Regions from separate parts of the Lysinibacillus sp. VIII_CA genome, predicted to be linked through region 3. Evidence: riboswitches for the same ligand, from Rfam matches in the RefSeq annotation. Region 3 holds a riboswitch; each other region holds the start of a gene.
The links. A riboswitch is a leader RNA that binds a small molecule or an ion and turns the genes downstream of it on or off. The one in region 3 is predicted to bind thiamine pyrophosphate.

Region 1: another riboswitch for thiamine pyrophosphate. It lies ahead of ACP3VS_RS10600 (ABC transporter substrate-binding protein); the one in region 3 lies ahead of thiM (hydroxyethylthiazole kinase).
Region 2: another riboswitch for thiamine pyrophosphate. It lies ahead of thiW (energy coupling factor transporter S component ThiW); the one in region 3 lies ahead of thiM (hydroxyethylthiazole kinase).
Region 4: another riboswitch for thiamine pyrophosphate. It lies ahead of thiT (energy-coupled thiamine transporter ThiT); the one in region 3 lies ahead of thiM (hydroxyethylthiazole kinase).

The regions. Positions count from the first base shown of each region.
Region 1 is NZ_JBNFXM010000006.1:75,305-83,469, forward strand. Features, by position in the region: gene parC (DNA topoisomerase IV subunit A) at 1-1,826, shown strand, start outside; TPP riboswitch at 1,950-2,060, shown strand; gene ACP3VS_RS10600 (ABC transporter substrate-binding protein) at 2,216-3,211, shown strand; gene ACP3VS_RS10605 (thiamine-binding protein) at 3,213-3,506, shown strand; gene ACP3VS_RS10610 (ABC transporter permease) at 3,503-4,276, shown strand; gene ACP3VS_RS10615 (ABC transporter ATP-binding protein) at 4,251-5,000, shown strand; gene ACP3VS_RS10620 (TatD family hydrolase) at 4,990-5,739, shown strand; gene ACP3VS_RS10625 (hypothetical protein) at 5,800-5,976, opposite strand; gene ACP3VS_RS10630 (solute symporter family protein) at 6,069-7,613, opposite strand; gene ACP3VS_RS10635 (DUF485 domain-containing protein) at 7,622-7,960, opposite strand.
Region 2 is NZ_JBNFXM010000001.1:486,697-494,861, reverse strand. Features, by position in the region: gene ACP3VS_RS02435 (AAA family ATPase) at 1-291, shown strand, start outside; gene ACP3VS_RS02430 (DUF58 domain-containing protein) at 288-1,163, shown strand; gene ACP3VS_RS02425 (vWA domain-containing protein) at 1,175-2,920, shown strand; gene ACP3VS_RS02420 (VWA domain-containing protein) at 2,904-5,501, shown strand; gene thiW (energy coupling factor transporter S component ThiW) at 5,578-6,084, opposite strand; TPP riboswitch at 6,179-6,286, opposite strand; gene ACP3VS_RS02410 (MFS transporter) at 6,346-7,542, opposite strand; gene ACP3VS_RS02405 (ABC transporter substrate-binding protein) at 8,041-8,165, opposite strand, start outside.
Region 3 is NZ_JBNFXM010000002.1:133,009-141,173, reverse strand. Features, by position in the region: gene ACP3VS_RS03945 (RDD family protein) at 1-295, opposite strand, end outside; gene sppA (signal peptide peptidase SppA) at 308-1,321, opposite strand; gene mbcS (acyl-CoA synthetase MbcS) at 1,505-3,088, opposite strand; TPP riboswitch at 3,276-3,374, shown strand; gene thiM (hydroxyethylthiazole kinase) at 3,460-4,227, shown strand; gene thiD (bifunctional hydroxymethylpyrimidine kinase/phosphomethylpyrimidine kinase) at 4,215-5,039, shown strand; gene thiE (thiamine phosphate synthase) at 5,029-5,670, shown strand; gene ACP3VS_RS03915 (alpha/beta-type small acid-soluble spore protein) at 5,741-5,959, opposite strand; gene thiI (tRNA uracil 4-sulfurtransferase ThiI) at 6,112-7,326, opposite strand; gene ACP3VS_RS03905 (cysteine desulfurase family protein) at 7,326-8,165, opposite strand, start outside.
Region 4 is NZ_JBNFXM010000019.1:34,839-43,003, reverse strand. Features, by position in the region: gene ACP3VS_RS19395 (aminopeptidase) at 1-932, shown strand, start outside; gene ACP3VS_RS19390 (hypothetical protein) at 1,071-1,205, shown strand; gene ACP3VS_RS19385 (beta-class carbonic anhydrase) at 1,382-1,945, shown strand; gene ACP3VS_RS19380 (GNAT family N-acetyltransferase) at 2,016-2,603, opposite strand; gene ACP3VS_RS19375 (polyphosphate kinase 2 family protein) at 2,779-3,588, opposite strand; gene ACP3VS_RS19370 (hypothetical protein) at 3,788-4,501, shown strand; gene map (type I methionyl aminopeptidase) at 4,530-5,285, opposite strand; gene thiT (energy-coupled thiamine transporter ThiT) at 5,457-6,017, opposite strand; TPP riboswitch at 6,152-6,259, opposite strand; gene ACP3VS_RS19355 (DUF4870 domain-containing protein) at 6,386-6,709, shown strand; gene ACP3VS_RS19350 (hypothetical protein) at 6,766-6,888, shown strand; gene ACP3VS_RS19345 (SbcC/MukB-like Walker B domain-containing protein) at 6,929-8,165, opposite strand, start outside.

The DNA.
Region 1 (8,165 bases), on a different contig from region 3:
ATGAATTGATGACAGTTATCAAGGGTCCTGATTTCCCTACAGGCGGAATTATTCAAGGTGTAGACGGCATTAAAAAGGCATATGAAACAGGGCGCGGTAAAATTATTGTCCGTGCACAAGCTGTGGTCGAACCTATCAAGGGCGGAAAAGAGCAAATTGTCGTTACCGAATTACCATACGATGTGAATAAAGCGAATCTTGTGAAAAAAATTGATGAGCAACGTGTAGATAAACGCCTTGAAGGGATTGCTGAAATTCGTGATGAATCAGATCGTACAGGGTTACGTGTCGTTATCGAGCTGAAAAAGGATGTTCCTGGACAGGGGATTCTACAGTACCTATTTAAAACAACAGATTTACAAGTAGCTTACAATTTTAATATGATTGCCATTCATAATCGTCGTCCAACGATGATGACATTACCATTATTGCTGGATTCCTATATTACTCACCAAAAAGAAGTGGTCACAAATCGTTCTATATATGATTTACAAAAGGCAAAGGATCGCTCCCATATCGTGGATGGCTTAATTAAAGCCCTATCTATTCTAGATGAGGTTATTGCTACGATTCGTTCTTCTAACGATAAGAAGGACGCCAAGCTCAATTTACAGGCGAAGTTCGATTTTACTGAGGTACAGGCAGAGGCGATTGTGAGCCTGCAATTATATCGTTTAACGAATACCGATATTACAGAACTCCGTCAAGAACAGGATGACTTAAACAAATTGATTGCCAAGCTAGAAGGAATTTTACAAAGCGAGGCCAAGCTTGTACGCGTCATTAAACAAGAATTGCTAGATATTAAAAAACGTTTCACAGAGCCACGTCGCTCGAAAATTGAACAAGAAATAGAAGAAATTAAAATTACATTAGATGTCCTTGTTCCAAGTGAAGAGGTTGTAGTGACTGTCACGAAAGATGGCTATATTAAACGTACATCTACACGATCCCATGCCGCCTCCAACGGTCAAGATTTTGCGATGAAAGATTCCGATTACTTATTGTATGAAGCAAACTTAAATACACAACATCATCTATTGTTATTTACAAATAGAGGGAATTATATTTATCAGCCTGTTCATGAATTACCTGATATTCGCTGGAAGGACCTTGGACAGCATATTTCAAGTATTGTGCCAACAAGTGAAGATGAGTCGATTATTGCAGTCTATGGCTTTGAAACATTTGAACAGCCAAATATGTATATTTTAACTGCTACGAAAGATGGCCAAATTAAACGTTCGCCATTAGCAGATTATGCTGTGACGCGTTATTCGAAGCCAATTAAAACAATGAATGTTAAAGCGGGCGATGCAATGATTTATGCATCGTTTATAACTGATGATGCGGAACTGCTCTTAACAACTGATACGGCCTATGCCATTCGTTTCCCTATTGAAGAACTACCAGTTACTGGAGTGAAAACGGGCGGTGTTAAAGGTATTACGCTAAAAGATGGAGAAGCTTTAGTCGGGGTCAATGTCCTACAGCCAGACGAAACACAATATGTCGTTATTGTGACACAACGAGGGGCTGTAAAGAAAATGAATGTTGCAGAGGTAGAAATAGCAAGTCGTGCCAAGCGTGGACTTAAAGTCCTTACAGAATTAAAAGCAAATCCTCATCGAATTGTCGCTGTTATTCAAGCAACAGACGATGAGCAGGTTGTGATTGAAACTGAAAAAGGCATACAAGAGGTTATCGATGTCCAAGCATTGACGCGCGCTGATCGCCATTCTAATGGTTCATTTAAAGTGGACATTGCAACAGATGGAGCCATCTCACATGTTTTAACGGCCAAAAAAGAACAAAAACCAAGCTAACATCATGCCCAGTATCTATAAGTAGAGCTGGGCTATTTGTTTATAGTGGCACAACTATCCAAAATTAGCATCTTGTCATTTAAGATCAACTATGGGTATAATAAACATCGAAAAGTTCATAGCGAAAGAATGTAGGGGGGCTAGTTATGGCTAGCTGAGATTGTGTCCGATAGACACTGACCCTTTGAACCTGATTTGGCTCGTACCAGCGTAGGGAACATCTATTCAAAAAAGCAAATGTTTTGGAGATTGATTGCAATACGTCTGGGAGGAATCCTAGGCGTTTTTTTGTTTTCTAAGCAATATCTTACCAACCGTATAATACGCTTTCTTCTGGTGACAACATTCATTCATGAACACTTTCATATTACAAACTGGGAGGACCTAGCATGAAAAAATGGTTATTTATCCTATTAGCTACTCTATTGACGTTAGTAGGCTGTAGCGACAAGGAGGACAAGCAGTCTGCTGATACAAAGAAAAAGGTATCAGTGGTACTCGATTGGACACCGAATACGAATCATACAGGATTGTATGTTGCGAAAAAGCTCGGTTATTTTGAAGAAGTAGGCTTAGATGTTGATATTATAATGCCAGGAGAGGCAGGAGCCGATCAGCTCGTAGCTTCTGGTAAGGCAGAATTTGGCGTGAGTTATCAGGAGGGCATTACACAGGCTCGTGTTCAGGATGTGCCACTTGTTTCGATAGCGGCCATCATCCAGCATAATACATCTGGATTTGCTTCTGTAGCGTCAAAGGGTATTACCTCTCCAAAGGACTTTGAAGGAAAAACATATGGGGGCTGGGGAGCACCTCTCGAACAAGCGGTATTACAATCATTAATGCAAAAAGAAAACGCTGATATTAATAAATTAGACATTGTCAATGCGGGAGATTTAGATTTCTTTACGATGATGAAAAAGGACATCGACTTTGCTTGGATTTATTATGCATGGACAGGTATTGAGGTAGAGCTTCGTGGGGAAAAAATTAATATGCTGTATTTAACGGACTATAGTGATCAGTTAGATTACTATACACCTGTTTTAGCAACCAATGAAAAAATGATTCAAAACAATCCAGACAGCGTCAAAGCTTTTGTTGCGGCTGCATCGAAGGGCTATGAATATGCCATCGAGCATCCGAATGAAGCGGCTGATATTTTACTAGAAGCGGCACCAGACTTAGATAAGGAGTTAGTGCATAAAAGTCAAGAGTGGTTGGCTGATAAGTATCAGGATGACGCTAATCAATGGGGGGAGCAAAAGCTTTCTGTGTGGGAAAACTATGCTAAATGGATGTCGAGTAACAAAGTGTTAGAGGGCGAATTTGATGCTAAACAGGCGTTTACGAATGAGTTCCTACCGAAAAAGGAGGCCAATTAACATGGCAAATTCATTAATCAGTGTCCAAATCATTCCGAAGACAGAGAAATACGAGGATGTCATTCCTTATGTGGATGCGGCCATTGCGGTTATTGATGCATCTGGTGTGAACTATGAGGTTCATCCCCTTGAAACAACAATGGAAGGTGAGCTTACAACGCTTCTTCAAATCATTGAAAAAATGAATGTTAAGATGGTCGAGCTAGGAGCCATTAATGTCATTACACAAGTAAAAATTTTATATCAACCAAATGGGATTACCATGGCTACATTAACGGAGAAATATCATTCATGAAACGGGCATTACAAAAGGGAAGGACGATAATGTTTATCGCCTTCCTCTTATTCATATGGGAGCTTGTTGTGCATATCGCTGATGTTCCTCCCTGGCTCCTCCCAGCACCAAGCATAATCTTAAAGGAAGGCTTTCAATCATATCAAACGTTTCTGCCACATGCTCTGGCTACTGTGGAATTAGCTTTACTTGGACTTGCTATTGGGGTTGGCTGTGGTCTAACCGTGGCGATTGTTTTGCATCGTTTTACTTTCATTCGGTCGTTATTTTATCCGATTCTCATTATGTCGCAAAATATACCCATTCTTGTATTGGCGCCGTTACTTATTATTTGGTTTGGCTTTGGCTTATTACCAAAGCTCATCATTATTTGTCTAGTATGCTTTTTCCCTATTGTCATTGCGGCAATGGACGGTTTTCGTCAAACAGCACCCGAGTTAAAGCATTACTTCGAAATGATTGGAGCAACGAAGGCCCAAACGTTTTGGAAATTAGAATGGCCACATGCCTATCCGGCAATTTTCTCGGGCGTAAAAATTGCTGCTACCTATAGTGTAATGGGAGCAGTTATTGCGGAATGGCTTGGTGCAAAAAAGGGAATAGGCGTATACATGACCTTAGCACAATCTTCCTTCCGTACAGATCGAGTGTTTGTCGCCATTTTTGCGATTGTCTTGCTAAGCTTATTGTTGTTTAGTAGTATCCGCTTGCTTGAAAAATTAATGGTAAAGGGGAGAGGTTATCATGCTCAGCATTCAAAACATCGCTAAATCGTTTGACAGTCTACATGTACTTGACCATGTTTCCTTTGATGTCAAGGATGGTGAGTTTGTGGCCATAGTAGGACCATCTGGCAGTGGTAAGAGTACCCTTTTTCAATTAATTGGTGGGGTCTCTTTGGTTGATCAAGGGACGATTTTATTAAATGGAGAGGAGATTCAGCAAAAAAGAGGCGCAATTGGCTATATGCCACAGCAGCCTTGTTTACTTCCTTGGCGTACTATTTTAGAGAATGTAACAATTGTCGAGGAATTACAGCAAAATCCAAATGTTGAACGTGCAAAAGGTTGGCTTGAAAAGGTGGGGCTTGCTTCCTTTAGTCAAGCTTACCCATACGAGCTCTCGGGAGGGATGCAACAACGTGTGTCTTTTATCCGTGCCATTGTCAGTGATAAACCTATTTTATGTCTAGATGAACCATTTTCTGCGCTTGATGAATTTACAAGACTGGAAATGCAGGCATGGCTCCTGTCCATTTGGGAAGAGCATAAAAAATCTATCTTATTCGTCACACATAGTATTGAAGAGGCCCTCTTTTTAGCCGATCGTATAATTGTTTTATCGAAACGGCCTGCAACAGTGAAAAAAGAAATAATTGTGCCATTTGAGCGCCCCCGCAAAGAAGAAATTCGTCATTCTGCCACATTCACAGCCTTGAAGCAACAGTTATTCACGTATTTACAGGAAGAAAAGGGGGATTTGAATGTTGATTGATGCCCATATTCATTTAGATCAATATAAGGACGTGGAAATACCTTCATTATTGGCAGAAGTAGAGGCATTAATTGCGGTAAGCATGCAGTTGTCCTCCTGTCAAAAGACGTTGCATTTAGCGAAGGTCTATCCCAAGGTGAAGGCGGCTTTTGGGTTTCATCCTGAACAGCCTTTACTGGATGAAATAGAAGAGAAGGCTTTATTTGATTGGATTCGCGCGCATCGTGATAACATGGTAGCGGTTGGTGAGGTCGGTTTACCCTATTATTTAAGGCAAGAACAAGCCTTGGATGTTCGTCCATATGAGGCTTTATTGGAACGATTTATCGTATTGGCTAAGGAATTGGGCAAACCAATTGTGTTGCATGCTGTATATGAGGATGCTAGCATCGTGTGCGATTTGCTAGAAAAGCATCAGCTTTGTCAGGCTCATTTCCATTGGTTTAAAGGGGACGAGGCAGTCATGAAACGCATGATTCGGCGAGGTTATTTTATCTCTATTACGCCTGATGCCTTGTATGAAGAGGAAATTCAACAGCTAATTCAAATCTACCCGATTGACTTAATGATGGTAGAAACAGATGGCCCATGGTCGTTTGAGGGACCTTTTACAAATAAACCAACGTCTCCGTGGATGATGCATTCGACGATTGAGGTGATTGCAGCCATCAAGGGATTGTCTATTCAGCAAGTGGCTAAAATTATCACTCAGAATACAAAAAACTTTTATCGACTTTAAGGTAACGTGGCAATTGCCACTTATGTTTTCTACAATAATAAAAGCAGTATAGGATATCAATTAGTTATCCGTATACTGCTTTTTATGTTTAGTAAAATCATGCATCAATTTCTCTGTTTTTGTTTTGGTGGTGCGTTCATGTGTGCTGAAGGAATTGGATTGGCGATTTTTCTCTACATCCTTGCCAGCAGTTCTTTTTATATGCATCCGCTTCTTTTTCGCCCTAGATTGAGCCATTTTCATTCCCTCCTTTTAACAATTATAGTAACGAAAATGAATGAAAAAGTAAAACCTCGTAAGCAAGAACTTACGAGGTTTATGAAATCGATTTAGTGAGATACGTCCTGTACAGAAATACCTGTGTTTGCTTTAACGTCAACTTCACGATATTTTGCATCATCAGTTTCTTTAGAAAGTAATGTGCCGATGAAACCACCAAGGAAACCAAGCGGTACAGAGATTAAGGCAGGGTTCGTTAACATAATTAACGGATCACCAACAAAAATCGCCTTGCCTTCAACTGGATTCCATACGTTTGGTGACATAGCTACTAATACTAATGCAGAGATTAAGCCTGTTAACATCGCTGTAACAGCACCAGCTGTATTAAAGCGTTTCCAATAAATTGTGTAAATAATAACTGGAAGGTTAGCGGAACCTGCAATACAGAATGCTAAAGATACTAAGAATGCAACGTTTAATGTTTGTGCACCAAGAGCTAATAGAATAGATATTACAGCGATTGTAATCGAGCCAATACGAGCTGCAAGAACTTGCTCTTTTTCAGTAACTTTACCCTTTTTAATGATTTGACCATAAATATCATGTGATAGGGCAGAGGCACCTGAAAGTACAAGGCCTGCTACTACCGCTAAAATTGTTGCGAATGCTACCGCACAAACGAATGAGAATAGAATGTCGCCTCCTAGTGCTTCTGCAAGAAGAGGGGCTGCCATATTACCTGCAGCGTTAGCCGCAATAATATCTTCTTTTCCAACGAATGCTGCTGCACCGAAACCTAAGAAAATGGTTAAAACGTAGAATATACCTACAATCCAAGTTGCCCAAATAACAGATGAACGAGCCGTTTTTGCATCTTTTACTGTAAAGAAACGCATTAAGATATGTGGAAGACCCGCAGTACCTAATACTAATGCAATTAACATTGAAATTGTGTCAAGTCCCTCTGTATATTTTAGACCAGGATTTAAATAAGCAGCACCATTATCAGTCACTGTAGACATTTCCTTGAACATTGTTGCAATACTGAAGCCAAACTCTTTTAATACTAAGAATGAGATAATCACTGTACCTAGCATTAAAAGACAAGCTTTAATAATTTGAACCCATGAAGTCGCTGTCATACCACCGAATAATACGTAAGTTGTCATCATGAAACCTACGATCAATACAGCTACCCAGTAGTCGATACCTAAAAGTAATTGAATAAGTGCTCCTGCACCAACTAGTTGTGCAATCATGTAGAATAAAACAATGGTAATAGTGCTTAAAGCAGCTGTTCCACGTACTTTCGCATTATTGAAACGCGCTGTAATCATGTCAGCTAAAGTGAACTTTCCAAGGTTACGTAATGGCTCAGCAACGATGTATAATACCACTAAGTAAGCGACTAAATAACCAATAGAGAAGAAGAATCCGTCAAATCCAAATAGTGCTACTGCACCTGCAATCCCTAAGAAAGAGGCTGCCGATAAATAGTCACCTGCGATAGCTAGTCCATTTTGCCAGCCTGTTAAGCCCCCACCAGCTGTATAGAAGTCACTTGCAGAAGAAGTTCGTTTAGATGCCCACCATGTGATAACTAATGTTAAACCAACAATGGCTACAAAGAAGAATATGGCTGTAAAGCTCATTCCGTTATTCATCGGTGGCCACCTCCGTTCTCGTATTCTGCGATAATTGCTTTAGCTTCTCTGTCAAAGCTATTTGCTTTAGCTACATATAAATGACATAACCCCCATGTCATAATGAATAGCCCTGCGGAATAAATCCACACCCAAGTAATTTCCCCAAATGCCTTTTGGTGTAGAATTGTTGTGTACGATGTCAGAATTGGTAACAACATGTAGGCCAATAAAAATATGGCAGTCATAGACCAAAGAAAAGAGTTCTTTCTACGTACAAGAGACTTAAACGATTCTTGGTTTGCAATTGCATCATAGTCAATCACGACACCTTTTTTTGCTTGATTGTTCGCCATTAACATTCCCCATTTTGTGTATATTTTTTCTGCCTTAAGACTTGATTTTGCTAGTTTAGTGAATTCACATTCTCATTTTATGAAAGAGTTCACAAAATTGCAATACATTTCAGAAAAATTATGTAAAAAAAATTTTTCTGAAAATAGTCCTGAAAGAGAAAATAACCTCCTAAATCAAGAATATATAGGGTTTTAGAATATTCAG
Region 2 (8,165 bases), on a different contig from region 3:
GATTTAGTAGTGGCAACGCACCCAGAAAGATCTGATGCTCTGGACGAGGTCAAGCAATATGCGATGTATGGCAGTGGACCTCGTGGTTTGCAAAGTTTAATAAAATTAGCAAAAGCTAGAGCGCTGATGAATGGTCGGTTCCATGTTTCAGTGGCTGATATTAAATCAGTAGCAAAACCTGTATTACGTCATCGGATGCTATTGAACTATGAAGGGGAGGCTTCAGGAAAAACAGCAGATGATGTCATTGATGTTATTTTAGAAAAGGTTCAACAAGGTGTTAGCAAGTGACAGCCAACTACTTATTGCCCGAAGACTGGTTAGCGAAAATCAGTCGTTTTCAAGTAGCTACTGCCTCCAAGCTACGCGGGCAGCATAAAGGCTCGCATCGTTCACAGCGCTTTGGGGCATCCCTCGATTTTTCGGATTTTCGAGAATATCATTTAGGTGATGATGTACGACAAGTGGATTGGAACGTCTTTGCCCGAACGGATAAATACTTTATTAAAAGATTTTTAGATGAACAAGAAATGCGCGTACACATCCTACTCGATACCACAAAATCAATGAGCATGGATGCCAAGTGGACTTTTGCTCGTCAAATAGTGGCATCCCTTGGTTTAATGGTACTTGGTAGAGACGATCGTTTATCTTTTTCATTTTTACAAGATGAAACGAAGCCTCCATTTCGTCGCAAGGGCGCCATGTATCGCCGAGCATTTTTACAAATAGTAACAGATATAGAGGAAGCGAGTTATTCGAATCCTTTTGCACAGGGTGCCTTAAAGGCTTTACCAAAGGATAGTACAGTGTTATTTATTGTTACAGATGGTCTAGAGTCAATTGAAGAATGGGAGCAACTTTTAAAAAGGCTACCACGCTATGCTGGCGATGTACGTATACTACAAATAGTGACGGAAGAAGAACTATCACCAAATTATTCAGGGGATGTGCGTCTTCTTGATCGTGAAACAGGTAATGAAGTCAATGTGACAATGTCCACTAAAGTACTAGAAACCTATCATGCAAGACGTTTATTACATGAAGAAGAGTTTGAAGCTATTTGTCGTCGTTTCGGCATTCGAAAATTACAATTGAAGGTGGAAGATGGTTTGCAACAGGCAATCTTTCAGCAATTATTAAAAGCACATTGGATTAGGTGAGGTGAGCCGTATTGGGCTTTAGTCAAATTATGTTTAGCTGGACGGCCATCATCCCGGTCATTGTCCTACTCTATTATTTCTTTCGAAAAAAATATACAGATCAGCCGGTCTCTTCAACACTTTTCTGGTCTGAGATTATGCAGGAAACACGGGTATCTCCTTATTTAAAGCATTTGCAAAAGAATGCCCTACTTTATTTACAGTTACTAGCATTGTTGCTTCTTGTGTTGGCACTCATGAATCCCTATGTGAAAAAATCAACGATTGTTGGTGAGCAAACTATATTTATTGTGGATACTTCTGCAACAATGTTAGCTGGTAAGGGGCAATCTACCTTTGACACACATAAACAGGAAATGCTGACGCTTATAGATGAATTAAATGGGAGACCAGTCACGTTAATTACGACTGGTTCAGCACCAAAAGCGATTTTGCAGCAAGAGACAAATGTTAAAGAAATCGAAAAAGGTATTAAAGACTTACAAGTAACCTATGAAACGGCAGAAATGGATAAGGCGCTAGATGTGGCACAAGCATTTGTAGGAGATACACCGACTTCCATCTATGTATTTACAGATGCACTCGATAAAAAACAACTACCTATGAATAAGGACTCCGTTAAATGGCTAGTAAGAGGTGCTGCGAAGGACTTAACAAATATTGCTATTACTCGATTTGCTGCAACAACAGATGGACAGGCTACAATGGCGCTTGTGCAGCTTCATAATGATACAGACAACGAGCAAAAGGTCACACTAGCATTACTAAATGAAGAGGGTAAAGAGTTAGTAGCTGAGAATATCGCTGTTCCTCCAAAGGAAGCGATAACAAAAACCTTCAAGGAGTTACCTGTAGAAAAATCGATGACAGCGATTATTGATGCGCAAGATGATTATGACGTAGATAATCAACAAACGGTTTTACTACAAACGGCTACTTCAAAAATTGTGGTTGATCAGGGCATGCATCAATTGATTCAAAAAGGATTTCAATCCGTAAGTACGGGTGTGAAAATCGTTCCGCCTTTACAAGTAGTAGACAATCAGGATGCCACGGTGATCACTAATCAAGCTGAATTGCTGGAAAAGATGGTCAAACCTCTTGTGTTATTTGGCCGTGATGATGCTGAAAAGGTAGAGGTAAGTGGCATAGTAAGTACTAAAAGTGATGCTTTATTTGCTTTTAGTGAGCTTAAGGATGTTTATGTTAGCGCCTTGTATCCTGGATTTACAAATTATGAAACTATCGCTACTGTTGGAGAAAAGCCGTTTATACAGCGCTCTCCTAAAGGGGATATCGTCGTCTTAGCAGATATTGCAGATACGGATTGGCCACTACACCCATCATTCCCGTTATTCTTATGGAGTACTGAACAGCAGTTATCAGAATCCATTGGTTCACTCGGTATTTTCACACCAAATGAACAAAGAGCAGTAGCTTTAGCGCAGGAAGACTGGAGCGTATATTCACAAGAAGATGAATTTCTATCATTGGTTACGGATGGTATGCTAACTGCGCCAACAAAACCTGGCATCTATTTTGTGCGTTCTAATAATGAAGAAAAACATTTTATTGTACAATTGCAGGCGCAAGAACGTGTTATTGAGCAAGGAACAAGCTATACATTAGGGGATATTTCTGATAACGGAAAGGCTGAGATTTCGAAGGCTTCTTTTGTCCCTTGGCTAATTCTTATTATTTTAGTTTTACTTGTTTTAGAGTGGGAGGTGCAACGACGTCGTGGATTTACGAATTGATATGCCATTCATATTGTTGCTATTACTTCCATTACTCATCTATTTTGGTTGGACCTATTGGCGAGAACGACAGCGACTAAAAAAGAGTCATGCTTTCGTACTTATGATTCGCATGCTAGCGGTAGGCTGTTTAGTTTTCGCATTGGCAGGGCCGTATCTTTTATTACCTATAAAAGAAGAACAAATCGTGTATCTAGTTGACCGCTCAGCTTCCATGAATGGGACTGAAGATGAGATGGTACAGTTTATACAGGATAGTTTACAATCGAAAAAAGATGAACAGCTTGCAGGGCTGTATTCATTCTCATCAACATTACAAACAGAAGCCATTATGACTAAAACATTAAAGGAAGTACCAAAGTTTACGGAAATAAAGGCTACTGATCAAACGAATATAGAACAAAGCCTGCAACTTGCCACAGGTATTATAGATCCGAAAAAAGCAACACGCCTTGTGCTATTAACAGATGGCAATGAGACAAAGGGAAGTGCTTTAGATTTCGCCACGAAGTTTAAAGGCTCCAATATTAGTGTGGATGTTGTGCCCTTCAGTCAGCCTGTTGTGAATGATGTTTCATTAAAAAGCTTTGTGTCCCCACAAGTTGCCTATGTAGGTGAGCAACAACAACTGGTAACAGAAGTGCATGCAACAACAGCTGGACAAGGCGAGCTATTATTATATGAAAATGATGAACTGATTCATCGTGAGGGAGTCGAGCTAGCCGAAGGAACGAATATGTTTACCTATAAACATGCAGCGACTGGTGAAGGGCTGGTGAAATATGAAGCCGTTGTTCAAGTAGGACAGGACGCAATATTTGAAAACAATAAATTAACAAGTGTCACAATGGTACAAAGCGAACCACATTTACTCATTGTGAATGGCTATGAAACAGCTTCACCACTAGCGGCGGCACTTGGTCAGCAATCAATAGGCTATGATGTAAAATCACCTGAAAGCTTGCCAAATGAACTCTCCAGTTATTTGCAATATAATGCCATTATTTTTGATAATGTACCGGGACATTTAGTCGGTGAGGCAAAAATGAGTGTGATAGAGCAAGCAGTCAAAAACTTTGGTGTTGGTTTTGCAATGGTGGGTGGAGAAAATAGCTTTGGTTTAGGTGGTTATTTTAAAACACCAATTGAAACTTTATTACCTGTTGAAATGGAGATAAAGGGGAAAGAACAATTACCTTCGCTAGGACTTGTCATTGTGTTAGACCGTTCTGGCAGTATGTCAGGATCCAAGCTAGAGCTTGCAAAGGAAGCGGCTGCACGATCAGTTGAAATGCTACGTGATGAAGATACATTAGGATTTATAGCATTTGATGATCGTCCTTGGGAAATTATAGAGACTGGACCTTTGAATAATAAAGAAGAGGCAGTGGATACCATTTTATCCGTTACACCAGGAGGCGGAACAGAAATCTATGGTTCACTGGCAAAAGCATATGAAAACCTAGCAGATATGAAACTGCAACGTAAGCATATTATTCTTTTAACGGATGGACAATCGCAGCCAGGAAATTATGACGATTTAATTGAACAAGGAAAAGATAACGGAATAACCTTATCGACAGTAGCTATTGGTCAAGACGCGGATGCAAACTTATTGGAAGCTCTGAGTGAGATGGGGAGTGGACGTTTCTACAATGTTATCGATGAGCAAACTATTCCGTCCATTTTATCTCGTGAAACGGCCATGATTTCCCGTACGTACATTGAAGATAATCCATTCTATCCTGTACTGTATAATGCAGGGGGATGGAATACGCTATTTGCCAATGGCGTTCCACAAATGAATGCTTATATTGGAACAACCGCAAAGCAGGGTGCTACCGTCGTGGCTGAAAGCGAAAAGGAAGATCCAGTATTAGCACAATGGCAATACGGTCTTGGCAAAACATTCGCATTTACTTCTGATTCAACAGGAAAGTGGTCAGGAGACTGGGCAAGATGGCAGGACTGGGGCACATTTTGGCAAACGCTTATTTCGCAAATGCTCCCAAGTTATAATGACGTTGCCTACGATGTAAGAGTAGAATCAGATGGATCCTTTATGATTACAGACCCTACAAATGAAGCAGCATTTTTAGATATTGTGGCTGTTAATGAAGCGGGTGAAGAGCTAGACACACAGCTTGAAACTATATCAGCCTCTCAGGTGCGAGCTGTGGTACAAGCTGAGCCGGGGTTAATCTTCTTCCGTATCGCTGATGAAAAGGAAACGATTTATCAGGCGGGATTAAGTGTTCCTTACAGCGCTGAATATGAACTTCTTCCTGTTAATGATAAATTAATAGAAGAAATAACCGAACAAACAGGTGGTGCTGTTTTAAAAGAACCACAAGAAGTGTTCCGTGACTTTACAAAGCAAGGGGCGGATCGTCAAAACATTGCCACATGGCTTCTCCTTGCAGGTATGCTCTTATTCTTTATTGATATAACAATAAGGCGCTTTGGCTGGAATTTCCTAACGAAGTCGAAGAAAAAGGAGCAACTGGTAGAGGATCTCCCTGTACAAGCAGAAGACACGAATGTAGCACAACTATTAAAGGGTATGAAAAAACGCCAATAATTTAGTTTAGATGAAAGCAGTGCGAATTTCGCACTGCTTTTTGTACATTCATGGAAAAAGAAATCCTCCTACGACACTATTTAATAAAGAGAGTAGGATTAAAATATCTTACTAGCACCGTTTTTTGCAAACTGCTAGCTACTAAAATGCCTAAAATTGCTCCAATTGTACTTGATATTAAAAAGGCAGGCATAAAAAACAAGGCTGCTACGGAAGTTCCCATTAGTACATTTGCATAGGGCACTGCTACAAGTGATGCTAGAAGACCAGTGCCAATCACTTCACCCAAACCAGCAAACCAAATTTTACCGCTATATTTATAGGCAAGCCCTGCGCATAATGCACCAATAATACTACCAGGAATGGCTAAAAGAGAGCCTGTCCCTGTAAGGATTCGAATAATGGCCGTAACAAAGGCAACTACAACTGTAGATACGGGTCCAAGTATAATGGCTCCTATTACGTTAATAGCGTGCTGTACCGGATAAGCACGAGCAATCCCAGTTGGAATGGAGATAAAAGTAGAACCTGCAATAGCAATCGCTACTAATAAAGCCATAATTGTTAATTTTCTAATAGACATGTTAGGTGTACTCCTTTTCATTTTAGCCACTAGGAAAATGAAAAAAGCCGCTTCCTTCAAACGACAGGAAGCGGCCTTGCTTATACACTGAAAATAGCAAGAAGCGCCACTTCCCTCCGCTAGTATGAACTAGATCAGGTTCGAAGGGTCCGTATATAACCATATACGTCTCAGCCTTTAGAAGACTCCCCTAGTGGTAAGTATTTTTCTATTTTTTAGAAGTGTAACATACTTCAATAAATAGTCAATAAGAGTTACCTATTAATGTGAATCTGGATGCATAAGCTGAGGCGCCTTTTTCAATGTCCAAATCAGGGCAAGGAAGAAGCAAGCTAATAAGATAATGGCACCAAAAATATAAGGACTGTTCATATTCCAGTCAAATAAAAAACCAGCCAAAGCGGGTCCAATCATATTTCCTAGACTCATATAGGCATTATTCAAGCCGGCTGCGAATCCTTGCTCTTTTTCTGCAAGTTTTGATATGAGAGTATTAACAGCTGGACGAATCAACGTTGTCGCCGTAGAGAAGATGGTTGCAACAACTAATATTAGTGCAAAACCAGAAACAAATAATATTAAGAAAATAGCAACGGCCGCAATAAATAAATTGACCAAAACTACTTTCATTTCACCAAACCGTTTAAAGAGTGGCGTAATAATAAACATTTGTACAATTACCCCAAACGCACCACCAACAACTAAAATGATGGCAATATCGCCAGGTGAGTAATTAAATTTCTCTGTCACAAATAGTGATAAGGTCGTTTGGAAGTTAGCAATCCCAAATGAGAATACCATCATAATAATTAACATAACAAAATAAGGCATATGTACAGAGCGAGCCATCTGTTTTACCAGATTATCTTGCTTTTGTCTATTTTGCGCAGTATTTGGCTTTGTAGATGGTAATAAAAAGTAAGATAAAATAGCCGCTAAAATGGCGGCAGCTCCCGCCATGAAAAATGGAAAATGTAAGCTAACCTTTGCAAGGAAACCACCAATTCCAGGGCCAATCATAAAGCCGAAAGACATAGCAGCTCCTAACAAACTCATTCCTTTTCCGCGTTCTTCATAAGTTGTCACGTCTGCTACAAAAGCCATAATAGGAGGTGCTACAAATGCAGAGCCAAGGCCACCTAAAAAACGTGCTAAAAAGAGCATCCATACATCTGTAGAAAGGCCAAAACCGATTTGTGCAAGTCCTGTTAGTATAAGACCGAAAATAATTAAATTTTTCCGCCCATACTGGTCCGAAAGATTCCCAGCAATTGGAGAAAATACGAATTGTGCTAAGGCGAACGTTGCAATAAGCATGCCTAGAACTTGTCCTGCTGCTCCAAATATTCTTAAATATTCAGGCATTACAGGAATAATAATTCCAATACTCCCCATTGCGATAAACATGTTAAACATTAAAATATACAAAGCCGCCTTATTGGACTTCTGCTGGGTCATCGACAAGCCCCCCTTTTTGTAATCAAATATAGTACAGTCTATCATAAAGAATTATGGCTGGCTAATAGTTGAGATTGCTGTAACTGGTTCGATATGTAGAATGATTTTCCAGAAAAGCTTTTATCTCATAAAAATTCGGGGTGTGGAGTGAGGAGAGAGAATTGCTTTTTCTAGAGACTTGAAGTAGGGAGAGTAAAAAACTAGTGAAAATAAATAATTGCGTTTGCTATGAGAAAGCTTACCTATAACCGTGTAGATGAAAGTTAAAGATGAAGTTATAATGCGCAGGTGTCGTACGACGTAGATTCAAGGTCTTTTTATGGATAAAGAAAAACTAAAGATTGCTGGCATCTTGAAAAAATTGATGATACCTAGACGAAGTGGGATTGTATGATCGACAACTGGTTACTAGTAGAATTTCTTTCTAAATATAGCGATACAAATGAATGCTTAAATAAAAAAGGCGAATTGGTTTGTAGACCAATTCGCTCTTATAAATTATCGAATACTCATTTTAAATTCTAAAAACAGTTCATTATATTTTCCTAAGTAATCTGGACCTAAGTTTTTGTATACCTCTAAGGTATCACGTTGGTCCTCAGATGGGTAGTAGCGTTCATCTG
Region 3 (8,165 bases):
ATTTTGTCATAAGGACAAAATAACTATAATAAAGAACCGCTGAAATAATGGAGATTGGAGCATACCAAACTGATTCTGATAAGGACCAATCCATTAAATAAAAGATAGGATTAAAGAGTATTCCAACTACAGCAGACACAATAAACCCATCCAATAAAAATGCCCACAATCGAATCCAAAAGCCTGCTGTTTTTAATGTGTAGTTTTTTTGCCTTGCTAAATCTTCCGTGCCATTGTTAAAAAAGTTATTTTCCATTGAGGGTGAACCTTGCATAACAACTTCATTGTTTGTCATTGAACTCCCTCCTTAGTATTCCCCGTATAAATACATCATTTTAGGTGCATTGTAATCTGTCATAATTTTCATTAGCATTTTTTCCTCTGCTGAAGGACCGAACATGGAGCCAATTTTCATCCCAACATATGATTGCCATCCGCCCATATCATAAGCATATTCAAATAATACAGCATCTTCTAGTCCAAAATCGGCGCGTAAGGCTGCAATGGCAGCTTCTTCGTCGCCAATTTCATCGACTAAACCAGCTTCAAGTGCTTTTGTACCACCAAGAATACGGCCATCCGCCACTTTCTTCACATCGGCTTCTGACATATTACGTCCTTGTTCAACGATATCCACAAATTCTTCATATGTTTCATTGATCATATCCTGCATCATTGCACGTTCCTCTGGTGTCACATCACGCATTGGACTTAGCATATCCTTATGCTCACCAGATTTAAACGTTTCGAATTTGACACCGACTTTTTCAGCCAATGCTTGATAATTAATAGATTGCATGATAACACCAATTGAGCCTGTTATTGTATCACGATGTGCAAATATTTTGTCTGCTGGAGCTGAAATATAATAACCACCAGATGCTGCCATTGAATCCATTGATACATAAATTGGAATTTGTCTTTCTTCTTTAATTTTTAACAGCTTTTTATAAATTTCAGCAGATTCTTTTACCCCTCCACCAGGAGAGTTAACACTTAAAACAATTCCTTCAATCGTATCATCGTACAAAATACTATCCAATTGTTCTAGGAAAAATTGATGATCATATGCAACAGGCTGCCATAGTGAACTTGAGCCAATATCTTGGATCGTGCCATCCACCTTTAAATAGGCAATCCTTTTATCAAAATTATCCCCTTCAATTACATTTTCATATACATCTAAGTTATTTCCTGCCATTAAACTATCAAAATTACCTAGGAAATCTGCTTTAAATAGCGCAAAAATGGTATTAATACCCAATGAAAACAGTAAAAGAACACCTGCTACTATTAATGCAACCCACCTTTTAACATTCATCTCTTTCCGCCTCCTTATGACGTAATACGTATGACTTGCTCATTAGTTTCATTTTTTTGCAATAATATGCAATTAGTTTTATTCTATTTATTTCCTCATAATACCTTACCTAAAATTACAAAAAAAATCAAAGTTCATTTCTTTAATGAACTCTGATTTTCGACATTATTTCCTAGGAAATGATTATTGTATACATTTTTTTATTTCTTGTTGCCTTAATTCGACACGTCTAATTTTACCAGATGCAGTTTTGGGTAACTCTGTAACAAATTCAATAGCACGTGGATATTTATAAGGTGCTGTTAATGATTTCACATGATTTTGAAGGGTTTGAATAAGCCCTTGATCACCATTAACACCATACTGTAGGATAATAAATGCTTTAACGATGTTCCCGCGAACTCTATCAGGGCTTGCAATGACAGCAACCTCTTTCACAGTCGGATGCTTCATCAACGCATCCTCCACTTCAAAGGGTCCAATTGTGTAACCTGAGGAAATAATGACATCATCCCCGCGTCCTTCAAACCAAAAGTAGCCGTCCGCATCTTTATAAGCTCGATCCCCTGTTATATACCAATCACCACGAAATTGTAAATTTGTACGTTCTGGATCATTTAAATATCTTTTAAAGAGTGCAGGTGTTTCTCGATGAACGGCAATATCACCTACTTCTCCTATAGCTACTGGCTCACCAAAATCGTCTATAATTTCAACGGTGTTGCCAGGGGTAGGCTTCCCCATCGAACCAACTCTTGCCTCCATACCTACCATAGTCCCTACCAGTAAGGTATTTTCTGTTTGACCATAACCATCTCGCACCTGTAGATGAAAAGTATCCGCGAATTTTTTTATAACTTCACTGTTCAAGGGCTCACCTGCTGAAACAGCTTGTCGAATTGAACTGATATCATACTCCTGTAAATTGTCAAGTGCTGCCATAAAACGATATTCAGTCGGTGTACAACATAAGATATTCATTTTAAATTTTTCAAGCAATGTTAAATAGGTTGCCGCATCAAACTTTCCTTTATAGACAAAAGCAGTGGCACCACTGCCTAAAATGGCGAGAAACGGGCTCCAAATCCATTTTTGCCATCCTGGTGCTGCGGTTGCCCATACAATATCATTTTCTTGTACTCCTAGCCAACGAGGAGCTGTTGTCCGTAAATGTGCATAGCCCCAGCTATGCGTATGCACTGCAGCTTTCGGATTTCCTGTTGTGCCACTTGTATAAGCTAAAAATGCATGGTCTGTACTTTTTGTTGGTGTAGAACTTATGTAAGTTGTTGGTTGCTTTCGCATTATGTCTAACAATGGCTGCCATGGCTCATGAGCATTTCCAATAACAAATAGCTGCACCTCTTGTAAATTTTCTACTTGATCAAATTGCTGAATGTAAGGCTCAAAGGCCACAATTGCTTTAGCATCGGCATGATGAATACGATACTCAATATCTTTTGTTCTTAGCATTTCAGAGCTTGGAATGATTGTTAAACCCGCTTTTAATGCAGCAATATAGACAATGTATGCTTCTACTGAGCGTGGTACCATCACTAAAATGACATCACCTTTAGTTAATCCATTTTTTGTAAAGACATGTGCCGCCTGATTCGCTCTTTCAAGTAAATGTGCGTAGGTGATAAATTGTACATCAGAATGCTCTTCATAAATTATCAATGCATTTTTAGTTGAATCCTTAGCATATTTTTCAAATTCATCAGTTATGTTATACCATTCTGGTGCTACTAATTCTTGTCTTTTCATGGCAAATGCCCCCTTTTGATAAGACACATTATACTCCTTTCTTAGAATTTTCAATGGTTTACACTTGATTTGAGTAAAGTCATGACAACTATCATACTTACCTATATGGCATCAGTCACGTTTTGTTGATAGGAAAACTTGCTATTGAATACATATGAAAAGTATGGTACATTTTGGTCAACTAAAAGCAAGATTGCAGGGGGACTCATAAAGAGTTGAGAAGGTAAAACCTGACCCTTTGAACCTGTTAGTTAATACTGACGTAGGGAGCAATGAACATCTTTTTTTCAGATGAAAGGCTCTTTTTCGTGCATTTTTACACAAAAGAGCCTTTTTTGCGTGCTTACGTCCACCCATGAAGGAGGACTAAAATGATTTTTCAAACGATTCGTCAACAACAACCGCTTATACACTGTATAACTAATTATGTTGTGGCTAATTTCCAAGCAAATGGCTTATTGGCATTAGGTGCCTCTCCTGTCATGGCTGATGACAGCCATGAGGTAGAAGAAATGGTCGCCATTGCAGAAGCTCTTTTAATCAATATTGGTACACTGAATGATCGAACAAAGGAAGCGATGCTGTTAGCAGGAAAAAAGGCAAATACCCTTAGTATTCCTGTTATATTAGATCCAGTTGGCGCAGGTGCCACAGTTTATCGCAAGGAAACCGTACACCTATTACTTACAGACATACAATTTGCGGTCATACGCTGTAACAAGGGAGAACTTGCGGCATTAGTGAATGTGGAATGGCAACAAAAAGGTGTTGATAGTGGTGATGGATTTATTGACATAGAAACAGAAGCAACATTATTGGCTCAACGCTACAACTGTATAGTCATTGTTACAGGCGAACATGATTTTATGACAGACGGTGTGCAGAGCCAATGGATAACTGGTGGAAATTCACAAATGACAGAAGTCACTGGTACAGGCTGTTTACTTAGTGCTATATGTGGAGCCGCCTACTGTTCAGGAGAAGATCCATACAGTCAATTAGTGGAAACCCTCACTTACTACAAAAAAGCAGCTGAGCTAGCATCAGCCTTTACAGAGGATATCGGGGATATTCAAATTGCTTTGCTAAATGCCCTTCATCGTCTTTCAAAGGAGGGTGAGGCTTCATGCATATTGTAACGACAATTGCAGGCTCAGATAGTGGTGGTGGCGCTGGTATTCAGGCTGATTTAAAAACATTCCAGGAATTAGGGGTTTTCGGTACCTCAGTTATTACAGCTTTAACTGCTCAAAACACACGAGGTGTAACAGGGGTTTTCCCAATTGAAGTTAATTTTGTTGAAAAACAATTTCATGCATTACTAGAAGATTTTTCGATTGCTGCGATTAAAACGGGGATGCTTTATTCCTCGGATATTATTCAGACAATCGCACACATTTTACAGGATTTAAAAATCCCACTAATTGTTGATCCAGTTATGATTGCAAAAGGTGGAGAAAACTTATTGCAGCAAGAGGCTATTGAAGCCATGCGCATTTCTTTACTACCACTTGCTACAATTGTGACACCTAATATACCAGAAGCAGAGGCACTTACTGGAAGAAAAATAAATCAATTCTCTGATATGGAGGAGGTCGCTCAATGCTTTTTCCAACTAGGTGTTCACTGTGTCATCATTAAAGGTGGGCATCTCCCCAATTCGTTATATGCGATTGATTATGTATTTATAAAAAATGACAAATATTTTTCCATGCAGTCTCCTCGTATTCCAACGAAAAACACACATGGTACAGGTTGTACATTTTCAGCAGCTCTCACTGCTTTTATTGCTCAAGGTTTGACAATTGAAAAAGCTGTTATTGAAGCTAAAAAATTTATACAATTAGCTATTATGCATGATTTAGCCATTGGTAATGGTCATGGCCCTACAAATCATTTTGCTTATCGGCTGCATAATGGTGCCTGCGAGGTGAAGTTAGTTGAAACGTGAGGATTTACAGCTTTATTTTATTATGGGTACAAGCAATGTTTCCCATCAAGAGCCGTTAGTTGTTCTCGAAAAAGCGCTGAGGGCTGGCATAACCATGTTTCAATTACGTGAAAAAGGTCCTTACGCATTAACAGGACTAGCTTATGAGCAATTTGCCCGCCAGTGTCAACAATTATGTCAACATTACCATGTGCCGTTTATTGTTAACGATGACGTGGATCTAGCAGTACGACTTGGTGCTGATGGTGTCCATATTGGACAAGATGATGAACAGATTGCCATTGCACGGAAAAAAATGGCGAACCGGATTCTTGGCGTTTCCGTGCATTCGCAGGAGGAACTACAAATAGCTATTGATCATCATGCTGATTATGTAGGTATCGGCCCTATTTTTGCCACAACATCTAAAAGTGATGCACAGCCACCATGTGGCACCAATTTTTTACAGCAAGCTTCCAAATTACAGCCTAACTTACCTATCGTGGCTATAGGTGGCATAAATGGGATAAATGCTGATATTGTTTTTCAAGCTGGTGCTGATGGAGTTGCTGTTATCTCTGCTCTCTGTGAAAGTGAGGATATTGAACAAACAGTATCCATATTTAAGTCTTTAAATCGCATAAAAAGATGATCTTTAAACAAACTAAAACCAGTGCCTTTTACGGTCACTGGTTTTAAGTTTATAAATGCTTATTTAGCATTTATTGGTTGTTGTTTGGCATACCCTTTAATTGAGATTCTGCCATTTGTACAAGACGTTTAGTGATTTCACCACCAACGGAACCGTTAGCACGAGCTGAAGCGTCAGCCCCTAATTGAACACCAAATTCTTGTGCAATTTCGTATTTCATTTGATCAAGTGCTTGTTGTACACCAGGTACTGCAAGCTGGTTTGAACTGCGGTTGTTGTTTGAAGCCATGTTTCTCACCTCCTTGTGAATATAGAATGTGCGTTATTAGATTTTTAATACAAAAAAAATAAAGGTAAATTGTACCTCTATTGGCATATGCCTAACTATACAAAAAAAACCGTCTCAAATAGGCTATTTGAGACGGTTTTTAAACTTTTGATTTATAAAAGATCAGCAAACTTATCTTGCTGTTGCTCTTCTTCTTTCTTAGGGAAAATATAGACCTCACGATTTTTGACAGCACGTGCTATAAGTTCATCAAAATCAGAAAAGCTTTCGTAATGCTCAACCTTTTCGAGCTTAGGCTTTGTTTTAGGACTAGCAGGCGTAAAGATTGTACAGCAGTCCTCGAAAGGCTGAATAGATGTTTCATAGGTGCCAATTTGTTCAGCTAACTCAATGATTTCTAATTTATCTGATGAAATTAATGGTCGTAAAATAGGCGTATTCGTTACTGCATTTATAGCCGTTAAGCTTTCAAGTGTTTGACTCGCTACTTGTCCAAGGCTTTCTCCCGTGACAATCGCAAGAGCTCCGATTTCCTCACGTACTTGATCAGCAACCTTTAACATCATACGACGAGTTGTTGTCATTGATACATTAGATGGTACTTTCTCTTTAATCAATACTTGTATTTCAGTAAAAGGAATAACGTGCAAACGAATATTAGCACCAAATTTCGTTAACTCATTTGCAAGCACTTTTACTTTTTCTAATGAATTTTGGCTTGTATAGGGTGGACTAAAAAAGTGAATAGCTTCTAAACGGACTCCGCGTTTCATCATTAAATAACCTGCAACAGGACTATCAATACCACCTGAAAGCATTAACAATGACTTCCCATTTGATCCTACAGGCATTCCTCCTGCACCTGGAATGACTTGCGCCATCATATAGGTTGCATCATGACGGACTTCTACACGTAACTCGATATCTGGTTGCTTCACTTTCACCGATAAATTGTTAAATTGAGGTAAAACATATCCACCAATTTCCCGCTGAATCGCATGTGATTCTAATGGGAAGGTTTTATCAGTACGTTTCACTTCCACTTTAAACGTATATGGCTGGTCTTTAAATGTTTCCATTATCGTAATCGCAAGTTTTTTCATACTTTCCATATCTTTTTCACACGCTGCAACAGGGCTAAATGATTGGATACCAAAAATTTTAGGCAAACCTGTTACAAGTGTTTGCATTTGTGCGTCATTCTCTATTGCAATAAACATTCGATCACGTTCGGTACGAATATGAAGATGTCCTAAATCTGCAAAAGCATGGCGGATATTCTCACGTAAACGGCGGATAAAATCCATCTTATTGCGACCTTTTGTAGAAAGTTCACCATATCGAATTAAAATTTCTTTCCAAATCATTACTTTATTTCTCCTTTAAGCTCTAGCATTACTTCTGCTAATACTTGTTTAAACTTTTTAATATCTTCGGCTGTGTTATGTGCACCAAAACTAATACGGATGACACCTTTTTTATAATGCTCATCTAGATGCAATGCTTCGACAACATGACTTGTTTTAGTTTGCTTCGAAGAACAAGCACTGGATGTTGATACAATCACACCTCGTTTTTGCATCGCATTAATGATGACTTCTCCTTTTAAATCGCGAACACTGAAAGATATAATATGTGACGCTCCCTGTGGAGTCGACAAAATATGAATAGCCTCTCCATATTCATTTAGCTGTGCAAGAATTTCATCATGCCATTGACGGTATTTTTTTGCATGGTCATGCATGGTTTCAACCGCAATACGAGCTGCCTTAGATAAAGCCACAGCTTGTGGAACAGCTACAGTCCCACTACGCAATCCAAATTCTTGGCCACCTCCAAGTGCATAGGGCTGCCATCTTATCGCTTTACGAAATGCTAATACGCCAGAGCCTTTAAAGCCATGAATTTTATGGCCAGAGATCGAAATACAATCCGGTCCCTCTTCACCCTTAAAGGATACAGCTAATTTCCCGAAGCTTTGTACAGCATCCACATGTAAGGCTGCACGACTCATTTCATGGATTAATTTAGCTGCTTCATCAATCGGTTGGATAGCACCCATCTCATTGTTTACATGCATCATACTTACTAAAATTGTATCTTTACGTATTTTTGCACGAAGTTCATCCAATGAAATAATACCACGATGATCAACCTTTAAATATTCCACTTCAAAGCCCTCTTTTGCGAGCTGTTTCACAGTCTC
Region 4 (8,165 bases), on a different contig from region 3:
TTAGTTCACAAAACCCAGATTTACTAAAAGGTATTGAGCGTGACAGAATTATGGCGTTCCAAAAAGCATCAGGCCAAGCATTAGCGAACTATTATCAGTTGCTACAGTCTGATAAATTTAGTTGGTCAGTTATCGCTGCTCCATCTAAAGCATGGGCAGCAAAGGTTTTTCCTGATTTACCAGAGGATCAACAAATGGATGCCCTATGGGAAGCTATCTTTGCAGCGACGCGTATTGATCTTGAACATTCAGTGGAAGCTTGGTTAGCTCACGACAAAGAATTACACGACAAAGCGGAATATTTAAACAGCAAACAGTATAAGTCGCTTCACTACACGGCTCCAGGTACAGATTTAACCATCGAGTTACCTGCACATCACATCTGGACAGGCGGTAGTAGTGTCAACGAACAAGGTCAAACATTTATGGCGAATATACCTACTGAAGAAATTTTTACTGCACCTTTAAAAACAGGCATAAATGGGTTTGTATCCAGCACTAAACCGTTAAGCTATGGTGGCAATATTATTAACAATTTCACATTAACGTTTAAAGATGGCCGTATTATCGATGTAAAAGCTGAGGAAGGTCAAGAAATTTTAGCTTCTCTTATTGAAACAGACGAGGGGGCGCATTATCTTGGTGAAATAGCATTAGTGCCTCATCATTCCCCTATTTCCCAATCGAATTTGTTATTCTACAATACGTTATTTGATGAAAATGCCTCAAATCATTTAGCCATTGGTAGTGCTTATGCTTTTTGTATTGAAGGTGGTAAAGACATGTCTTCTGATGAGTTAGCTGCTCATGGCATAAACCAAAGCTTAACACATGTAGACTTTATGATTGGATCGAATAAAATGAATATTGATGGCATTACCCACGATAATCAAAAAGAACCAATATTCCGTGATGGAAATTGGGCATTTTAAATAATCCATTCTTACTAATAGTATTCTAGTCTAGTATGTTATGGATGTCATAAATTATCCTTAGATTTTCCTAATATCCTATTGTATAATTAGTTTAGGGTAATTAGTAGATCATTTAAGTAGAGAGGAGCTCTAAAAATGTTCATTACAACTGTTCTTGGCTTTTCAGCAGTTTTATTAATTTCAACTGGATTCTTCATCCACTACCTACAAGTAGGTTTAGATAGCAAGTCTTCAGTAACTGTAGATCCAAAGCCAAACGAAAAATTTTAAGTAAAAAAACAGCTACTGTAAAAGTAGCTGTTTTTTTATAGTTTCAACGTTATTAAGCTGCTAAAGTGTACGAAGTTTGCTTCTTTATTGTAAAAATTGTCTGAAAAAAGTCTTTATTGTTTGCATAATTAAAGTTTTGCTCTAAAATATTTTTTGTAAGGAAGGGAGCAATTTTCATGACAATGTTACAAGATATTTTAGGGTTTAACAAAGAGTTTGTACAAGAGAAAAAATATGAACCATTCATCACTACAAAATATCCTGATAAACGTATTGTTGTTTTATCTTGTATGGATACTCGTCTTGTAGAGCTTTTACCAAAAGCGATGAATCTCCGTAATGGCGATGTAAAAATTGTGAAAAGTGCCGGTGCATTAGTGAGCCATCCTTTCGGTGCTGTAATGCGTAGTTTATTAGTTGCTGTCTATGGCCTACAAGCAGATGAAGTTTATGTGGTTGGACATTATGACTGTGGTATGAGTGCAGTTGATCCTGATGCCATGCTAAGTGAAATGGTTAAAAGAGGTATCAATCCAGAAACCATCAAAATGCTGGAGTATTCTGGTTTTGATTTAAAAGAATTTTTACGTGGTTTTGGTGATGTAGCGACAAGTGTCAAAAAAAGTGTCGACACGATTCGAAATCACCCATTAATGGTAAAAGACGTTCCTGTACATGGTTTAATTATTGACCCAAATACAGGTCATCTAGATTTAATTGAAGATGGTAACCATCAATAGTTATCCTAACTTGATTTATAGCTAATCAATAAACAAGTGCTTTCCTTTGAAAAGAAAGGCACTTGTTTATTTATTCATCCTCTAAACGAGCATACATATAATGATCCACCCAATGACCATTAATATACAGGAGCTTCCTTAAAAGACCTTCCTGTTGAAAGCCCGCCTTCTCTAAAACACGCATCGAGGGATTATTTTGGGTTGATACATATGCCTCTACTCGATGTAGCCCAATTTGATCGAATGCAAAGCGGACTACCATATTCACTGCCTCAGTAACAATTCCTTTACCTACGTAAATTTCATCCATAGCATATCCCACAAATGCACTTGAGTAGGGTAAACGTTTTACAGCATATAGTGCAATATGTCCTATTAGGTTATTAGTACCATGCTCAAAAATGCCAAAAGTAAATTCTCGCTTTGAATCCATTAAATATAAGCTTTCTTGAATTTTTTTATATTGCGCGTCGATCGTATAGTATTCAGGTCTTTGTAAAGGCTCATATGTTGACCAAAAGTATTTATTGCGGCTTACGAGACCTGTTAAACTTCGTGCATCATTTTCTTGGAATGTTCGGATGTAGCATTTTTCCCCCTTTATAGTTACCACATTCCCACCCTTTTTTCTTAATAAATTCCAAATTTTAAGCACCATTTCTCCACACTAGCCTTCCAATCAATATCGGTAGAAATTTTCACTACCTTCTTAACTAATAGAATTTAAAGGAGTAATCCCTAGTTTTACCTTATTGTATGTAAAAAAAGATGCTGCTACAACTAAAACAGCTCATGTCTTCATGTCATAGCACCATCATTTTACATTTTATTTTTTACTTCTTCTTCTCATTCAAGGTGTTCAGGCTGGATGAGTCAGCATCTTCTAAAAGCGGATTGTCTAATACATTTGTTAAATGAAGTCCACGTTTCAGTGCCTCTCGTTCAATATGTGCAAGCGTTTCTTGTAGCACCTGCACACGTGCATATTTTTTATCGTTTCCAGCTACTAAAATCCATGGAGCATTTTTCTTATCGGTCTTGTCAAACATTTCATTGGCAGCCTCAATATATTGTGGTGACTTTTCTCGATTGCGCCAATCCTCTTCTGTTAGCTTCCAAGATTTATATGGATTTTGTTCTCGTTCCTTAAAACGCTTTAATTGCTCCTCATCTGAAACATGAAGCCAGAACTTAATTATTATGTAGTCCCCCGCAGTTAAAATCTTTTCAAAATTATTAATCTCCTCATAGGCACGAGACCATTCTTCCTTCGTTGCGAACCCTTCAATACGTTCTACTAATACACGCCCATACCATGAACGATCGAAAACAGCGATTTGCCCATGCTGAGGTAGCTTTCTCCAGAACCGTTGTAAATAGTTATAGCGTAGCTCATGTGGCTGTGGAGCTGAAATTGGGTGTACGACATAGCCACGTGGATCGACACGTTCAATTAAACGTTTTATCGCTCCACCTTTCCCAGCGGCATCCATACCTTCAAACACTAAAATTAAACCAATTTTGTTTTTTAATAAAAATTGTTGGGCATTTAACATTTCATATTGGAGTACTTTTAATTTCTTTTTATACATCTTTTTATCTAGTTCAATAGATAGGTCTAGATTTTTTAAGTTTTGTGTCATAAAGCTTCACTCCTTTATTTTGTATATATTCTTATTGTACTAAAGAAATAAATGGATGCCTATTGAGATGGTAAATTGTAGATAGTGTTAGCAAACAACACGATACATTGATGGAAGTTTCCGTTATAATAAAATGAGTGACAGTACTATACTTATTTGTCTTTTCCCTATACAATTTAACACGAAGGGAGAGGAAAGCATGCCTCGGTTTTTATTGATGACAATTTCGTATATTGTCTCACTCATCCTAACCTTTTCATCCTTTTTCATGAAACTTAACGGTCAGTCTTCTTTAGAAATTTCTAATCGTTTTTCGGTGGTATTTGCACCTGTTGATGGAAGTCATTTAATTTGGATTGTCATTTATTTATTCATCGGTTATTGGTTAGTGATGAACATCAAAAAGACATCTATGAAACAGTCTGCGCTCTTTAGTTGCATAAATATTTTACAAGCATTAATGATATACGTATGGCATCATGAATTATTTATTGTTTCTCTCGGCATTACCCTACTCTTAGTCTTGTATCTATTTATGTTGTACAATACGTATCCACTTCATGACAAATCACTGTCGGGTCGTATTCCTTTCGCCATTTATTTAGCATGGATGACATTTATTTTCATCACAAATATTAGCTTTACGTTAACAGCTTATGGTTGGAACGGTTTTGGTCTAAGTACTCCTCTTTGGGCAGTTATTTTACTGACATTAGGTGGAGTCATTGCGCTACATATCCGCTTTCATCACTTTGATATCATGTATCCAAGTGTTTTTATATGGGCTTATATAGGAATCGCTTTACATAATGGTTTTGATGAGCTACTCGTAACAACCGCTGCGTTATTTTTATGTGGTGTACTCTTTGTTGGCATTTTATTCATTAAAAAAAATCCTGCCTACCAAAAGTAATTTGGTGAGCAGGATTTTTTGTGTCATCCTAGTCTTCGTCTAATGAAGTGAGGATAATTGGTTTATCTTTTGTAACAATCACTGAATGCTCAATTTGAGCAACAAGAGACTTATCGGGTGTTATGAATGTCCAACCATCACCAGCTTCTACTATATGCTCTGCTTTTGCAGAGATAAATGGCTCAACTGCAAGAACCATACCTTCTTTCATAATCGTAGAGTCCCATGCATCATAATAATTTAAAATGTGATTTGGCTCATCATGTAAAGAACGACCTAAACCATGGCCTGTTAAATTCATGATAACTGTTAAGCCATTAGCATTCGCCTCGCGCTCTACCGCCTTGCCAATTTGATTTAATTTAGAGCCAGCCTTTACCTTTGTCATTGCACGATCAAAAGCATCTTTGGCAACACGACATAGTTTTTCTTTATCTTCATAGCCATCACCGACTACAAAAGAAATACCCGTGTCGGCAAAGTAGCCATCTAAAGAGCCTGAAACATCGATATTAACGATATCTCCCTCCTGAATAACACGTTTACCTGGGATACCGTGCGCTACTTCCTCGTTGACACTAATACAAGTATATCCTGGGAAGTCATATTCTCCTTTTGGTCCAGAAATCGCACCTGCCTCAGCAAACATTCGACCGGCAATTTCATCTAGTTCAAGTGTTGTGACACCTGGTTTTGTAGCAGCCTTCATTGTTTCACGGATCTCCGCACAAATGCGTCCAATTTTTTTAAAAGCTTCAATCTCTTCTTGCGTTTTTACAATCATGTATAACGTCCCTTTCATCTAATATCTACTCTTTAATATAACATAACTTTTTATACGTATAACGCTAAACGCTTTAAATATTGTATGCGTGCCTCCTTGGCAAAGTGCAAAAAGCGCTATTCTCTTATAACTATATAAAAAACCCCTTCACCAACATGAAGGGGGATGGCATTATGCTTTACGTTGCATAAGTTGTGGAGCCGCTGTGAATAATAACACTCCCACAATGGCTGTTAATACTGTAGCAGGAAGCATATATGTACCATTATAAATAATCGAATAAATCCATGCATTTTGATCGCCGGCATACTCCGCAAAAAATACAGCCCCAGCAGTAGTATGTGCTACATAACGCAAGAAGCCTGCAAACACAGTACCTAAAATAATATAAAGTGCCATTTTTGTTTTGTTTAGTTGACTTGCTGCCTCTAGTAAAGGTCTGCGCACAATGGCTGCTAATCCTACAACAGTGAAAGCGACGCCATAATCTAGTAACCCTTGAAGCCAGTGTACAATATAAGCGCCAAACATGGTTTGCATAACACCTACAAGTAAGCCTGTTGTTAGGCCAGCTACTAAGCCCCAGCGAATAGCAATTAACATAATTGGTACCATGACAAGACTAACAGAGCCACCTTGTGCCCATACTTTAAACGAGACCTGATCCAGCACAAGGCCAATTGCTGCAAATATTGCAATCTCCACTAACATTAATAGTCTTTTTTTGTCCATACATATTCTCTCCTTTGTTCCGATGTAGGATACAAGAGCAGGAATAGAAAAGCGCTGATTTGATTCTCTCTGACATCTTATTATTTTCAAGAATGAAAAAACGATGCCAGGACAGAGCCTCACATCGTACAAGTGTCGGTTTCTATCCACATCCCTACGTAAGTGCTAGCTTACAGGTTCAAAGAGTAAAGGCATTACGTGCCCAGTCTCAGCTGACATCATCAGCTCCCCTTGTGGTCGTTACATCTGAATTTACTTTGAATAATTACATTGTACGCAAAGCATGGAATGATTACAACCTCTTCCATACTTAATTTTTGAAACTTTGCTGATTTCCATGCGTAAATATTAAAAAAGGAGGTACAACTATGGAGAACCAAAAAATTTTATCTGCCTTCAGCTATCTCAGTATTTTCTTTGCTCCTTTCATCGTACCATTGATTGTTTATTTCGTTTCGAAAGATGCTGATATCAAAAGACATTCCATTCGCGCACTAGTGTCTCATTTAATTCCTTTTGTATTTGGTATATTATTTTTCATTGTCTTTGTGTTTTCTACCTTTAGTTTAGATCCCACTTCAAGTAATAGTACAGTAATGATCGTTTGGTTCATTTCGTTCGCCATTTACGGAATTGTCTCGCTCGGAATCGTAATATGGAATATTATTCAAGCCGTTCGAGTTATCCGCTAATGTTTTACTTTTAGAATAAACAGGTAGAAGTAATTAAAAAAGGAGCTGTGTTTTTAATGAAAGTATCAAAGGTAGTAAAAACCGCTGTTAAATTAGCGCCGATTGTTATACCGATTGTAAAAAAAGTGATGGCAGCAAAAAAAGGGACAACTTCTACAGTCAGTCCTCGGAAAAAATGAAAGGAAGGTGTATTTCCTTAAGCCGGAAATACACCTTCCTTTATTTTATTTCAAAGTGTGTTTGACTATGTCCGTTTAATGTTTTTTCGACATGTAAAACGGCTGGCATCGCGGATTTTAATTCAGGCACATGGGAGATGACGCCAATCATTCGGCCAGAATCTTGTAAATCGATTAAGGTGTCTATTGCTTTATTTAATGATTCCTCATCGAGCGAGCCAAAGCCCTCATCAATAAACATAGTTTCAATATGAATATTGCCTTGGAAGCTTTGAATAACATCCGCCATTCCCAGAGCAAGACTTAATGACGCATTGAACTTTTCACCACCAGATAAAGTTTTGACATCTCGTAATTGATCTGTGTAAGCATCATATACATCAAGCCCAAGTCCACTTTGCTTTGCATGCTTTTCAAGTCTGTCTGAGCGTCTAAGCTCAAATTGACCATTCGATAAATGATTAAGGCGAATATTGGCTGCCTCTGTAATTTGATCTAAATAATTTATTTGAATATATCGTTCAAAGGACAGCTTTTTCGAATTTTGCCCATTTAATAAGCCATATAGCTCCTTTACACGTCCAGCCTCACTCTCAAGTAAACGTAGCTCTCTTTCTGTTTCCTCGACTTTGTTCATAAAGCTTTGACATGATTTCACAAATCCATCTATTTGCTGAAGTTGTTTAAAGGCATCCTCATAGGCGATTCGGAGGCTTTTCACAGTCGCCTCCATCAAGGCTAAATCTTGCTCCTCTTTTCCTTGAAGATGTTTTTCTCCTTCTGAAATTTGAATTTTTAACGTATGAACCTGAAGGGTGTAGTCACTGCATGCTCTCCGGAGTTCCTCTAATTGAGTGGCACTTCTTTTCGCAGCTGCGTAGTCTTCATAGCTTACAAAGCCCGCTTCCTGCATGCTTGTTGAAAACTGTTCACGCTTGTCATTCATTTTGAGCTTTAATTCTTCAAAATTCTGTTTGGCGATCTCCACAGCTAGTTTTGCATTACTGTCAGCTTCCTTCATGGCATGTAAATGATGTTGGCTTTCCTGCCATAATTTTTGAAAATCCATTTTCTGTTGGCTAACATCAGTAAGCGTTTGTTTTAATTGCGGTAAAGTTGGAATATTTGTTGGCATTTGCTTATGCTGTTCCTCTACAATTGCCTGAAGTCTTGTCCAGCTCTTCATCTGCTCGCTTAAATATTCCTCAAGTTTTAATTGTTTGTTTTGCAATTGCTCTATTGTTAAACGCTGTTCCTTCTGGTTTTTTCTTGTTTGA